2 regions of the Priestia sp. YIM B13491 genome follow, and region 2 is predicted to be linked to the other one. Evidence: riboswitches for the same ligand, from Rfam matches in the RefSeq annotation. Region 2 holds a riboswitch; the other holds the start of a gene.
The links. Region 2 has a riboswitch for cobalamin ahead of ACFX4E_RS11660 (cobyric acid synthase). Riboswitches for the same ligand answer to the same signal wherever they lie in the genome.

Region 1 (5,925 bases), on a different contig from region 2:
CACTTATTCCATTAGGAAAATTAGTGTTCGCCGTTTACTTCACCATGATTTTCTTTGTGCTTGTGGTTCTTGGAATTATTGCTAAAATGGCTGGAACAAGCATGTTTACGCTGATAAAAGTGTTAAAAGACGAGCTGCTTCTTGCTTTTACAACGGCAAGTTCAGAAGCCGTTTTACCGTCTCTTATCAAAAAGATGGAAGACTTCGGCTGTTCTAAATCGGTTACATCGTTTGTTATTCCAACGGGCTACACGTTTAATTTAGATGGTTCAACCATTTATCAGGCGCTGGCATCGCTGTTTATTGCTCAAATGTACGGCATCGACCTTTCCATTATGGACCAAATTCAGCTCCTTCTTGTGCTAATGTTAACCTCAAAAGGAATGGCTGGTGTACCAGGGGCATCGTTTGTAGTTGTACTTGCTACACTTGAATCTATGGGCTTCCCTCTTGAAGGCATGGCATTTATTGCAGGAATTGACCGCATTCTTGATATGATGCGTACCACAGTTAACGTAGTAGGAAATGCTTTAGCTGCTATTGTAATGTCCAAGTCTGAAGGCGAGTTTGATAAGCAAAAATCATTAAATTACACAAATGAATTAAAGAAATCAAACATAGCTTAAAACAAAAAAGCTGGGCAGATGCCCGGCTTTTTTGTTTGGAGCTGCCTGTTATCTTTTTTGAAACATATGGTAAAATAAAAGAAATGAGAGACAAAGGAAGTGTCATAATGACGGAAACTGTTCAGTTAATTAAAAAGCTTGTTTCGATTCCCAGTCCTTCTGGAAATACAGAAAAGGTAATTTCATTTGTCGAAGACTATGTAAAAGAGCTAAATATTCAAACGTATCGCAATCGAAAAGGGGGCTTAGTCGCTACTATTCCCGGTAAAGATACAGATCACCACCGCATGCTGACGGCTCATGTCGATACATTAGGTGCTATGGTAAAAGAAATCAAACCGAGTGGACGTCTGAAAATCGACCTGATTGGAGGGTTTCGCTACAATTCTATTGAAGGAGAATATTGTGAAATTGAAACTTCATCAGGAGAAGTATTTAAAGGAACCATCCTTATGCATCAAACATCTGTTCATGTGTATAAAGATGCAGGGAAAGCTGAGCGGAATCAAGAAAATATAGAAATTCGATTGGATGAAAAAGTACATAGCGCAGAAGATGTTCGCAGTCTTGGAATTGAAGTCGGCGACTTTGTTTCGTTTGATCCTCGTGTAGAAATAACAAAAAGCGGTTTTATTAAATCTCGTCATCTCGATGATAAAGCAAGCGTAGCTTTATTGCTTCAGCTCATGAAAATAATTCAAGAAGAACAGATCGAACTGCCATACACTACGCATTTTCTCATTTCAAATAATGAAGAAATTGGATACGGAGGAAATTCGAACATTACGCCTCAAACAGTAGAATACTTAGCGGTTGATATGGGTGCTATGGGAGATGGACAATCTACTGATGAATACACCGTGTCTATTTGTGTAAAAGATTCAAGCGGCCCATATCATTACGGTTTGAGAAAGCATTTAGTGGAGCTAGCTAAGCAGCATGATATTCAGTACAAATTAGATATTTATCCGTTTTACGGATCAGATGCTTCTGCTGCTATTCGTGCCGGACACGATATCGTACACGGCTTGATTGGTCCAGGAATTGATTCTTCTCATGCGTTTGAGAGAACGCATCAAGATTCATTGAATCATACGTATAAGCTTCTCTATTACTATGTTCAGTCGAACATGATTCTGCTTTAAGAAAGGGATATTTAATTAGTGTATTTTTATGCAAAGGAAAGAACAGAACGGGATTGTGATGTCTGTTCTTTCCTTTCTTAAAAAAGAAGCCGGCTGTCTGGCTTCTTTTTTTTTATAAATACTATATATTTTTTTACTGGTGAATCAACAGTTGGTTAAAAAAGCACCTTTTTAAAAAGGTACAATACTGCTTAAACCTTTTGTACATTTTGTTCATTTACAGAAGTTAAAATGTTTTTAAATTTTTAAAAGTTTCTTGTGACAAGTTTTGTAGAATGGGTTTTCAAAAGGAAATGGTTTCGTCATAATGTGGATATAGCGATCACTACAATAATCGGAGGCGAATCTTTTCATGTGGGTACTGACGGTATATGCTGGAAAAGAAATGAAAATGTTTGAATTTGAAACTGAAAAGCAGGCGAGAGAAGCTTTTGCCAAAACAAATGGCTGTAAAGTTCTTTCAGAAGTCGTGTATTATAATGATCCTCATTTAACATTGGTAGCTATATAAGTAGAAAAACAAGAGCTGATTTTTTGCTCTTGTTTTTTTATGGCTCTTTATATCCTATAAAAAGAATAGAGTTGAAATAAAAAAAAATGTACGCTATGATATGGTAGTTACTTCTATTATTCTGATAGTTTAAAAGGTTCATATATATCAAACAGCAACAGTAAAGATGCCAAGAAGGCTTAATAGGGAAACTGGTGAAAGACCAGTACTGCCCCCGCAACTGTAAGTGTGGACGAACGAGTATAACCACTGTGGAAAAATCACGGGAAGGTTCTCAAGTAGAATGATACACAAGTCAGGAGACCTGTCTTTATTGTGAAGTTTCTATTTCTCCGGGGAGCGGGAAGGGAAACGTTGGCTTAAAGTGGCATTCGTGTACACTCTTATTCTGACGTTTTACCCGCTCGCATATTAGCGAAGCGGGTTTTTCTCGTATCGCAAAACTACATATCGTGCAAAAAAGGTGCGCAATGTCCACATTGCGTTAAATGGGAAGTCTGGTGTGAAGCCAGCGCGGTACCCGCCACTGTGAAGATGAGCTGATTGCATATGCCACTGTATTCGGGAAGGCGCAATCAAGTGATGAATCGAAGTCAGGAAACCAGCCTTTTTCTAATGCGAAGCTTACCCTACGGGATATAGGTGGAAGTGCAAAAACTTAGTTTGAATTTTTCTGCGCCTCTATCATTGATAGAGGCGCTTTTTTTAGTAAAGGAGCGAATGAGTGTGACGACGTGGAACTTAAATGGAACAAAACATCACGTATTGATTTGTAATGGAAGCAGCTGTATGAGAAAAGGTGGAGAAGAAGCCACGCAAGCTATTCGAAATAAAGTGACAGAACTGGATTTGGATGAAACGGTTCATACAACGCGTACACGTTGTAACGGACGATGCAAAGATGCTCCTGTAGCTATCGTCTATCCTTCAGGAGATTGGTACAAGCAGGTCACTGAAACCGTGGCTCATCGGATTGTCGAAGAACATTTAGCAGGAGGCTGCAGTATAAAGGAATCGCTTATTTATGAATATGATCAAAATGGTTTCGTTTCTCCGGAAAACAGTGACTCCATAGAAGGAATTGACAAAGTAAAAAGTAACGCATAAAGGAGGAGCTAGCATGAAAGGTAAACTTTTAGTTATTGGATTTGGGCCGGGAAGCTTTGAACATATTACACAGCGAGCAAGAGAAGCCATTCAAGAAAGTGATATGATCATCGGTTACAAAACCTATGTGGAATTAATTCAAGGACTGTTAACGAATCAGCAAATTATTAGTACGGGAATGACCGAAGAAGTAAGCCGTGCACAGGAAGCTGTAAAGCAAGCTGAAGCAGGAAAAACCGTAGCTGTCATTTCGAGCGGAGATGCGGGAGTATACGGAATGGCAGGCCTTGTGTATGAAGTGTTGATTGAAAAAGGCTGGAAAAAAGAAACGGGCGTAGAGCTGGAAGTAATTCCTGGCATTTCGGCTATCAATTCATGCGCATCTCTCCTTGGAGCGCCCGTGATGCACGATGCTTGTACAATTAGTTTAAGTGACCACCTTACGCCTTGGGAGCTAATCGAAAAAAGAATTGAAGCAGCTGCACAAGCAGATTTTGTAGTGGCTTTTTACAACCCAAAGAGCGGAAGACGAACAAGACAAATTGTTGAAGCGCAAAGAATTCTATTAAAGTATCGTTCCCCTGATACGCCTGTTGGTCTTGTGAAAAGCGCTTATCGTGACCGTGAAGAAGTCGTAATGACCAACTTAAAAGACATGTTAAATCATGAAATTGGCATGCTGACTACCGTTGTTGTCGGAAATTCATCTACGTTCTTTTACGACGATTTAATGATTACACCGCGCGGATATCAGCGAAAATATACCCTCAACCAAACGGAGCAGCCGCTAAGACCGCATCAGCGACTTCGAAAAGAAGCAGAACCATGGGCTCTCGATCAAGAAGAGACTGTAAAGCAAACAGCTTCGACTATTGAAGCAATTCAGACCAAAACAGAAGAAACAGCAACTTCACGAGCTCTTGCAGAAGAAGCGCTTCAAGCAATTTTAGGTGAACCTACTTCTGCGGTCGTACGTCAGCCAGTACAGTCTATTTTCGAAGTGGCGGTTAGTCCAGGACTTGCCAATAAGAAATTCACGCCTGTTCAAATGACAACACTAGCAGAAGTTGTTGGTGAAAAAGGTACGATGGAGTATACACCTGACCATCAAATCAAACTGCAAATCCCAACGGCTCAGCCAGATGTGATTATTAAAAAGCTCCAAGCAGCTTCCTTTTTACTATCTCCGGTCGGAGATGTGTTCACAATTAAAGCGTGTGATTTTTGTGACGGAGAAAAAAGCGATGCTATTCCACATACGGAAGAATTACAAAAACGCCTCGGGGGAATGGACATGCCAAAAGAGCTGAAGCTTGGTATTAATGGATGCGGTATGGCTTGCTATGGCGCTGTTCAAGAAGATATCGGCATTGTCTATAGAAAAGGTGCGTTTGATTTATTTTTAGGAGCTAAAACGGTTGGACGCAATGCGCATTCAGGTCAAATTGTGGCGGAAGGTATAGCGCCTGACGACATTGTTGAAATAGTGGAGAACATTGTCCATGAATATAAAGAAAAAGGTCATCCTAATGAGCGGTTTCATAAATTCTTTAAGCGTGTGAAGAACGTTTATGGATTCGACTATCAAGATATAACACCAAAAATAAAAGTAGAACCAGCTCCGTGTGGAGATTAAAAAATGGGAGGGCATTATATGAAATCAGTTTTATTTGTCGGTCATGGAAGCAGAGATCCTGAAGGGAACGATCAAATTCGCGAATTTATTTCGACTATGAAGCATGATTGGGACGCATCTATTTTAGTAGAAACGTGTTTTCTAGAATTTGAACGCCCAAATGTAAGTCAAGGCATTGATACATGTGTGGCAAAAGGAGCACAAGATGTAGTTGTAATTCCAATTATGCTCTTGCCTGCGGGCCACTCTAAAATACATATTCCGGCGGCTATAGATGAAGCTAAGGAAAAATATCCACACGTAAACTTCGTATACGGACGTCCCATTGGCGTTCATGAAGAAGTCCTTGAAATTTTAAAAACGAGATTACAAGAATCAGGAGAGAATTTAGAAACTCCAGCTGAAGACACGGCTGTTATCGTCTTAGGGCGAGGAGGAAGTGATCCTGATGCAAACAGTGATTTATATAAAATTACGCGCCTTCTTTGGGAAAAAACAAACTATAAAATCGTTGAAACTTCTTTTATGGGCGTAACTGCTCCGCTGATTGATGAAGGGGTAGAGCGATGTTTAAAACTAGGCGCTAAAAAAGTGGTTATTCTCCCGTATTTCTTATTTACAGGAGTACTAATTAAGCGTTTGGAAGAAATGGTGACGCAGTATAAAATGCAGCATGAAAACATTGAGTTTAAGCTCGCCGGCTATTTCGGTTTTCACCCAAAACTGCAGACAATTTTAAAAGAACGTGCTGAAGAAGGATTAGAAGGTGAAGTGAAAATGAACTGCGATACGTGTCAATATCGCCTCGGCATTATGGAGCATATTGATCACCATCATCATCACGATCATGACCATGATCACGGACACCATCACCACGATCACCATCATGACCACGACCAC
Region 2 (5,925 bases):
TTGCATCTTACAGCGAAAATTTCCCGGTTTGGTCTAACCAATCATCAGGCATGCTGCAACATGTGATCTGGACAGCTCTTGAGCTCGAAGGCCTAGGAGCAACTTTACAGCATTACAATCCATTGATTGACGATGAAGTAAAAGCAGCTTGGCATATTCCAAGCTCATGGAAATTAATTGCCCAAATGCCATTTGGTAATCCTGTGTCACCTGCGGGAGAAAAAGAATTTCAACCGCTAACTGAACGTGTAAAAGTATTTAAATAAGCAAAAAAAGAGGTACGGACAAAATTATTTTAGTTGAAGCAAAATCCGAACGATGAATCGTTCGGATTTTTTTATTGGTATGGCAAGCCTAGGTGTTGCGTATGTAACTGCTTCTAGCGGTTGATTTCGTTATGTCTCAGCCTCTTTTTTTCGGTAAATAGTTTGAATATTCTTTTATGTTTAACCTAAGAAAAATGCGGTTAAATAGGAGGAGTAGTCCTCAAATCTTCTGTGGAATTTATGCGCTATACATAAGCAATTCAACGATGTTTTACAAAAAAATAAAGTTTTTAACTTGGTTTTTTAGAGAATATTTGTTAACATATCCACTTGTGAGGTCTTAGTAAGAGGAGGATGATGTAAAGAATCCCATATCGGACGCAAGGGCGTAGATGTGTGGAGTGGAAATTTTAAAGGAGGATATTATGTCTGATCAAGGAAATCAAGGAAAGTTTAAAAAATCAATATCGTTACTTGACCTAACGTTAATTGGGATGGGGGCTATTTTTGGTTCCGCCTGGTTATTTGCGGTTAGTAACGTAGCGTCAAAGGCTGGTCCAGCCGGAAGTTTTTCGTGGCTGATTGGCGGAGTCATCATTTTACTTATCGGTTTAGTGTATGCTGAACTTGGAGCAGCGCTGCCGCGTACCGGTGGAATTATCCGTTATCCGGTTTACTCACATGGTCATTTAGTGGGTTACTTAATTTCATTCATTACCATTATTGCTTACACAAGTTTGATTGCCATCGAGGTAACGGCTGTACGTCAGTATGTTGCGTTTTGGCTTCCTGGTCTAACTAAACATGGTTCTGAATCGCCTACTACAGTCGGCTGGTTATTTCAGTTCGCGTTATTAACGCTATTTTTTATCATTAACTACGTAAGTGTAAAAGCATTTGCTAAGTCAAATGTTATTATATCTGTGTTTAAATATGCGGTTCCTCTTACAATTATCGTCGTGTTAGCTTATCACTTTAAATCAGCTAACTTTACAACTGGCGATTTTACTCCGTTTGGTTTTAATGGTATTCAAGCAGCCATTTCAACAGGTGGCGTTATGTTTGCTTACCTAGGACTTCACCCTATTGTTTCTGTAGCCAGTGAAGTTAAAAACCCGCAGCGTAATATTCCAATCGCGCTCATTATCTGTATTGTACTTTCAGCGATTATTTACACAGCACTGCAAGTATTGTTCATTGGTAACATCCCGGCTGATATGCTATCAGGAGGATGGGGAACAATTCAAGAGCAATTCTCTTTACCATTTAAAGATATTGCACTTATTTTAGGCCTTGGCTGGTTAGTAACGCTTGTTATTTTTGATGCTATTTTATCACCAGGCGGTAACGGGAACATCTTCATGAATACAACTTCTCGTTTAGTTTATGCTTGGTCTCGTAATGGAACATTATTTAAACGTTTCTCAAAAGTAGATAAGAAAACAGGAATTCCACGTGCGTCACTATGGCTATCATTTGGAATGTCCGTATTCTGGACACTGCCATTTCCTTCTTGGGAAGCGTTAGTAAACGTATGTTCAGTGGCACTTATTCTGTCTTATGCGATTGCGCCAATTTCAGCTGCTGCATTCAGAGTAAATGCAAAAGACCTTAAAAAACCTTTTAAATTAAAAGGCATGAGCGTTATTGCTCCTGTTTCATTTATTTTCTGTTCATACATCGTATATTGGTCAGGGTGGACGACAATTTCTTGGCTGCTAGGATCACAGCTTCTAATGGTTGTTATCTACGTAGCGTTTAAGAGATACGTACCAACTGACGTTGTAAAATTTGCACAGCAGCTTAAATCTGCTTGGTGGCTAGTTGCTTATTATATTATTATGCTTGTTATCTCTTATCTAGGTTCATTTGGTGGAGGACAAGGTGTGCTAAGCAACCCGCTTGACTTAATTTTAATTGCTCTTGTTTCACTCGGTATTTTCTACTGGGCGAAATACACAGGTTTACCAAAAGCAGTTATCGATACAGATGATTAATAAAAAACACGGCATGAATTCATGCCGTGTTTTTTATTTGTAGAGTACTTACTCTATTTATTTATCAAACAGCCATGTTTTTAAAATAGCAGCATACTCACGAAAGTAGGCTTGAAGTTTAATTGAATTTGGTGTTTTTGCACCTAAAGGATAAACGTCAAAGCCTTGACGTTTGGCAATAATAGAGGCGCGAAATAAATGAAAATCACTGCTAACAAGCACGACTTTTTTGTGTTGAATATCAACTTTCTGTTTAGTAAAAGTGAAATTCTCAAAAGTAGAAGTTGACTGATCTTCTTTTATAATTCGATTCTTTTTAATTCCTTCTTTTCGCAGAAAACGATAGGCTGCTTCTGCTTCAGAAATTTCTTCATCAGATCCTTTTCCGCCCGTTACGATAACTTTTGTCTGTTGATTTGCTTGTAAATAAGATAAAGCCGTCTTTACTCGTTCTTTTAAACTAGGAGACATTTGATCACCATCTACTTTAGAACCTAAAACGAGCACATAATCCGCGTTTTGTGGAACAGACTTGTGAGCAGTTTGATACATACAAAAAGATATGATTGCTATATAAAGAACAAACACGCTGATAAAGACATAAATGATTTTTTTCTTCAACTGTGAGCACCTTCCTAGCTATTCCATAAGATGTTTGGAAAATAATTGTTATTATAGCATACGAGACCCAAATAAGTATAAACACAGTAATATATAATAATAGAAGAAAATCGTTATTGTGAATGGTTATAAAATTCGTTACAATAAAGAATAAATAATTTTAAAAGTGCCTCTAAGGAGGATAATAGGGAAATCGGTGTAAATCCGGTGCAGCCCCCGCTACTGTAAATGTGGATGAACCTGCAAAGACCCACTAGTCAAACTAGGAAGGGTGCAGAAGTAAAATGAAGCATAAGCCAGGAGACCTGCTTTTAAAAACCCCTTATTTTTCGGTGGGAGAAATAAGTCAAGACAATGTGTTAATGAGCGCATGACCAAACCTTGACTTTTACAGTTAAGGTTTTTTTATGTGGTAGGGAGTGGAAAAAGTGAAAAAAGGAAAACCGCTTATGATTCAAGGAACGCACTCAGACGCTGGAAAAAGCATGATTGCTACAGCATTTTGCCGTATTTTTAAAGAAGACGGCTATCAAACTGCACCGTTTAAATCGCAAAATATGGCGCTTAATTCATACATTACAATGGATGGAAAAGAAATTGGCAGAGCGCAAGGAATTCAAGCAGAAGCGGCTGGAGTAGAAGCAACAACCAATATGAACCCTATTTTAATTAAACCAACTCGTGATCATGAATCTCAAATAGTTGTTCATGGAAAACCGCTACGTAATATGTTTGCTTTTCAGTATCGGCAAGAATTTTTTAATGAAGGTTTGAACGTTATCACGGAAGCTTATAAAGAGCTTGCCAATCATTATGATCGAATTGTGATTGAAGGCGCTGGAAGTCCTGCTGAAGTCAATTTGAACGATCGGGAACTCGTAAATATGCGCGTTGCAAAAATAGCAGAAGCGCCTGTTGTGTTAGTAGGAGATATTGATAAAGGTGGCGTTTTCGCGAGCCTAGTCGGTACCCTTCAATTGCTTCCAGATGAACACAAGTCTAGAGTTATCGGGGTGTTAATTAACAAATTTCGAGGAGATTTAGAACTTTTAAAACCAGGGTTAAAGTGGTTTGAAGAATACACGGGTGTTCCGGTGCTAGGAGTTATTCCTTATATGAACAACGTGGAAATTGATGCGGAAGATTCGTTATCACTTAGAAATTACTCAACGCTTGTGAATCCGTTAAAAGAAATTGATATTGCGGTCATCTCGTACCCGCGCATCTCAAATTTTACAGACATCGATCCTTTAAGCTTAGAAGAAGACTGTCACGTGAGGCTTGTAACCAAGCCGTCGCAATTAGGTACGCCTGATTTAATTGTTTTGCCAGGAAGCAAAAATACGATTGAAGATGCTCAGTTTTTACAAGAAAGCGGCCTGGCTCTAGCCATTAATCAAGTCTTGAACACAACGAACGTTCACGTCATTGGCATCTGCGGAGGATATCAAATGCTAGGGGAGACAATTACAGACCCTGATGCAGTAGAATCTCGGATTGAATCCATTAAAGGGCTGGGCTTGCTTCCAGTGGAAACCGTTATGACAACCAGCAAAAAAACAGAAAGAGTTTCTGGGTATGTCCAGTTAGAAAATGAAAGAGTTTTGATTGAAGGCTACGAAATTCATATGGGAAAGACAGTTTCTAAGAGCACCACGAAAGCTTTTGCAGTGGTAGAGCATGAAAAAGAAGGAACGGTTAAAGACAACGTTATTGGCACGTATGTTCATGATGTGTTTCATAACGATTCTTTGCGCAGAGCTTTGCTTAATCAAATTCGCAAACATAAAAAATTGCCGCCTATTACGGACACATTCAACAGTCGCCTGCAAAAAGAGGAGTCTTTTTCAAAAGCAGCAGCATATGTGAGAGAAGCCGTAGATATGGAAAAGCTATATGAGTTAATAGACAACTATAAAAGCCCGGAGCAAACACAAAAAGTATAGCTTGTAGAGGCTTTCGCTTGTTTTTTTACCGAGAACTTTAGTACGCTATTCTATGTTGCCTAAGTTCAACAGTCTAGCACTCGTAACAAAGAAAAGATGATTGTTTCCAACTTAATGCATGGTGGAAGCATGGTTTATGGACAGGAAAATGAATGGTTAATGTAATGTAAAACATCACGCCTCGTTTCCTAGAGGAGCTGAACGTATTGATTTTTAAACGTATTTTTTTAAACAAAGCATCTATTTTATACATAGTCAGTTTATTTATTGTATGTACTTCGGTAATTATGGCCGTATTTATTGGTACAGTTTCGTTAACCGTAGGAGATACAATCAAAATTATTCTTGGTCACCTTACCGGGCTATCCTTATATCACGGTCCGGAAAACATGGATTTAATCATTTGGCAAATTCGTTTTCCAAGAGTACTGGTGGCATTTTTAGTAGGAGCTTCGCTTTCAATAGCAGGGGCTGCCTTTCAAGGGCTATTAAGAAACTCGCTTGCTGATCCTTATACGATCGGGGTTTCCTCAGGTGCAACCCTTGGCTCTGTCATGGCAATTTATTTTCATTGGAGTATTTTTGGTTTGTCTATCTTCACGCTGCCTGTAGTCGGCATTGTATCTGGTTTTATTACTCTTCTTTTAGTTTTTGGTATTACGAAACTCGCAAGCGGCAATTTGGCCAATGAAACCATCATCTTAGCGGGGATTATTTTATCATCCTTTATGAGCGCACTTATTTCATTAATTGTGGCTCTTTCTCCCGAAGAAGATGTAAGGCAGGTTTTATATTGGCTAATGGGAAGCGTATCAATGAGAGGATGGTCTCATATTCAAATTTTAGGGCCGTTCTTTTTGATCGGTACAATTATGCTGTTGTTACATGTAAAAGAGCTGAACGGCTTAGCATTTGGCGATCAATCCGCTCAGTTTATGGGAATAGACGTAAAGAAGAAAAAAAGAATGATTTTAATAGGTGCATCCGTATTAACAGGAGCTGCGGTATCAGTATCTGGGGCAATTGGATTTGTTGGCTTAGTTATCCCCCACGTAGTGCGTCTCGTAGCGGGAGCTAATCATAAGCATGTACTGC

Region 1: another riboswitch for cobalamin. It lies ahead of ACFX4E_RS21075 ((2Fe-2S) ferredoxin domain-containing protein); the one in region 2 lies ahead of ACFX4E_RS11660 (cobyric acid synthase).

What each region holds. Positions count from the first base shown of each region.
Region 1 is NZ_JBHZOR010000006.1:125,786-131,710, reverse strand. Features, by position in the region: gene ACFX4E_RS21090 (cation:dicarboxylate symporter family transporter) at 1-626, shown strand, start outside; gene ACFX4E_RS21085 (M42 family metallopeptidase) at 734-1,771, shown strand; gene ACFX4E_RS21080 (hypothetical protein) at 2,124-2,282, shown strand; cobalamin riboswitch at 2,430-2,608, shown strand; cobalamin riboswitch at 2,727-2,906, shown strand; gene ACFX4E_RS21075 ((2Fe-2S) ferredoxin domain-containing protein) at 3,009-3,389, shown strand; gene cobJ (precorrin-3B C(17)-methyltransferase) at 3,403-5,025, shown strand; gene ACFX4E_RS21065 (sirohydrochlorin chelatase) at 5,044-5,925, shown strand, end outside.
Region 2 is NZ_JBHZOR010000003.1:158,754-164,678, reverse strand. Features, by position in the region: gene ACFX4E_RS11675 (nitroreductase family protein) at 1-266, shown strand, start outside; gene ACFX4E_RS11670 (APC family permease) at 692-2,263, shown strand; gene ACFX4E_RS11665 (YdcF family protein) at 2,321-2,884, opposite strand; cobalamin riboswitch at 3,032-3,211, shown strand; gene ACFX4E_RS11660 (cobyric acid synthase) at 3,304-4,830, shown strand; gene ACFX4E_RS11655 (FecCD family ABC transporter permease) at 5,037-5,925, shown strand, end outside.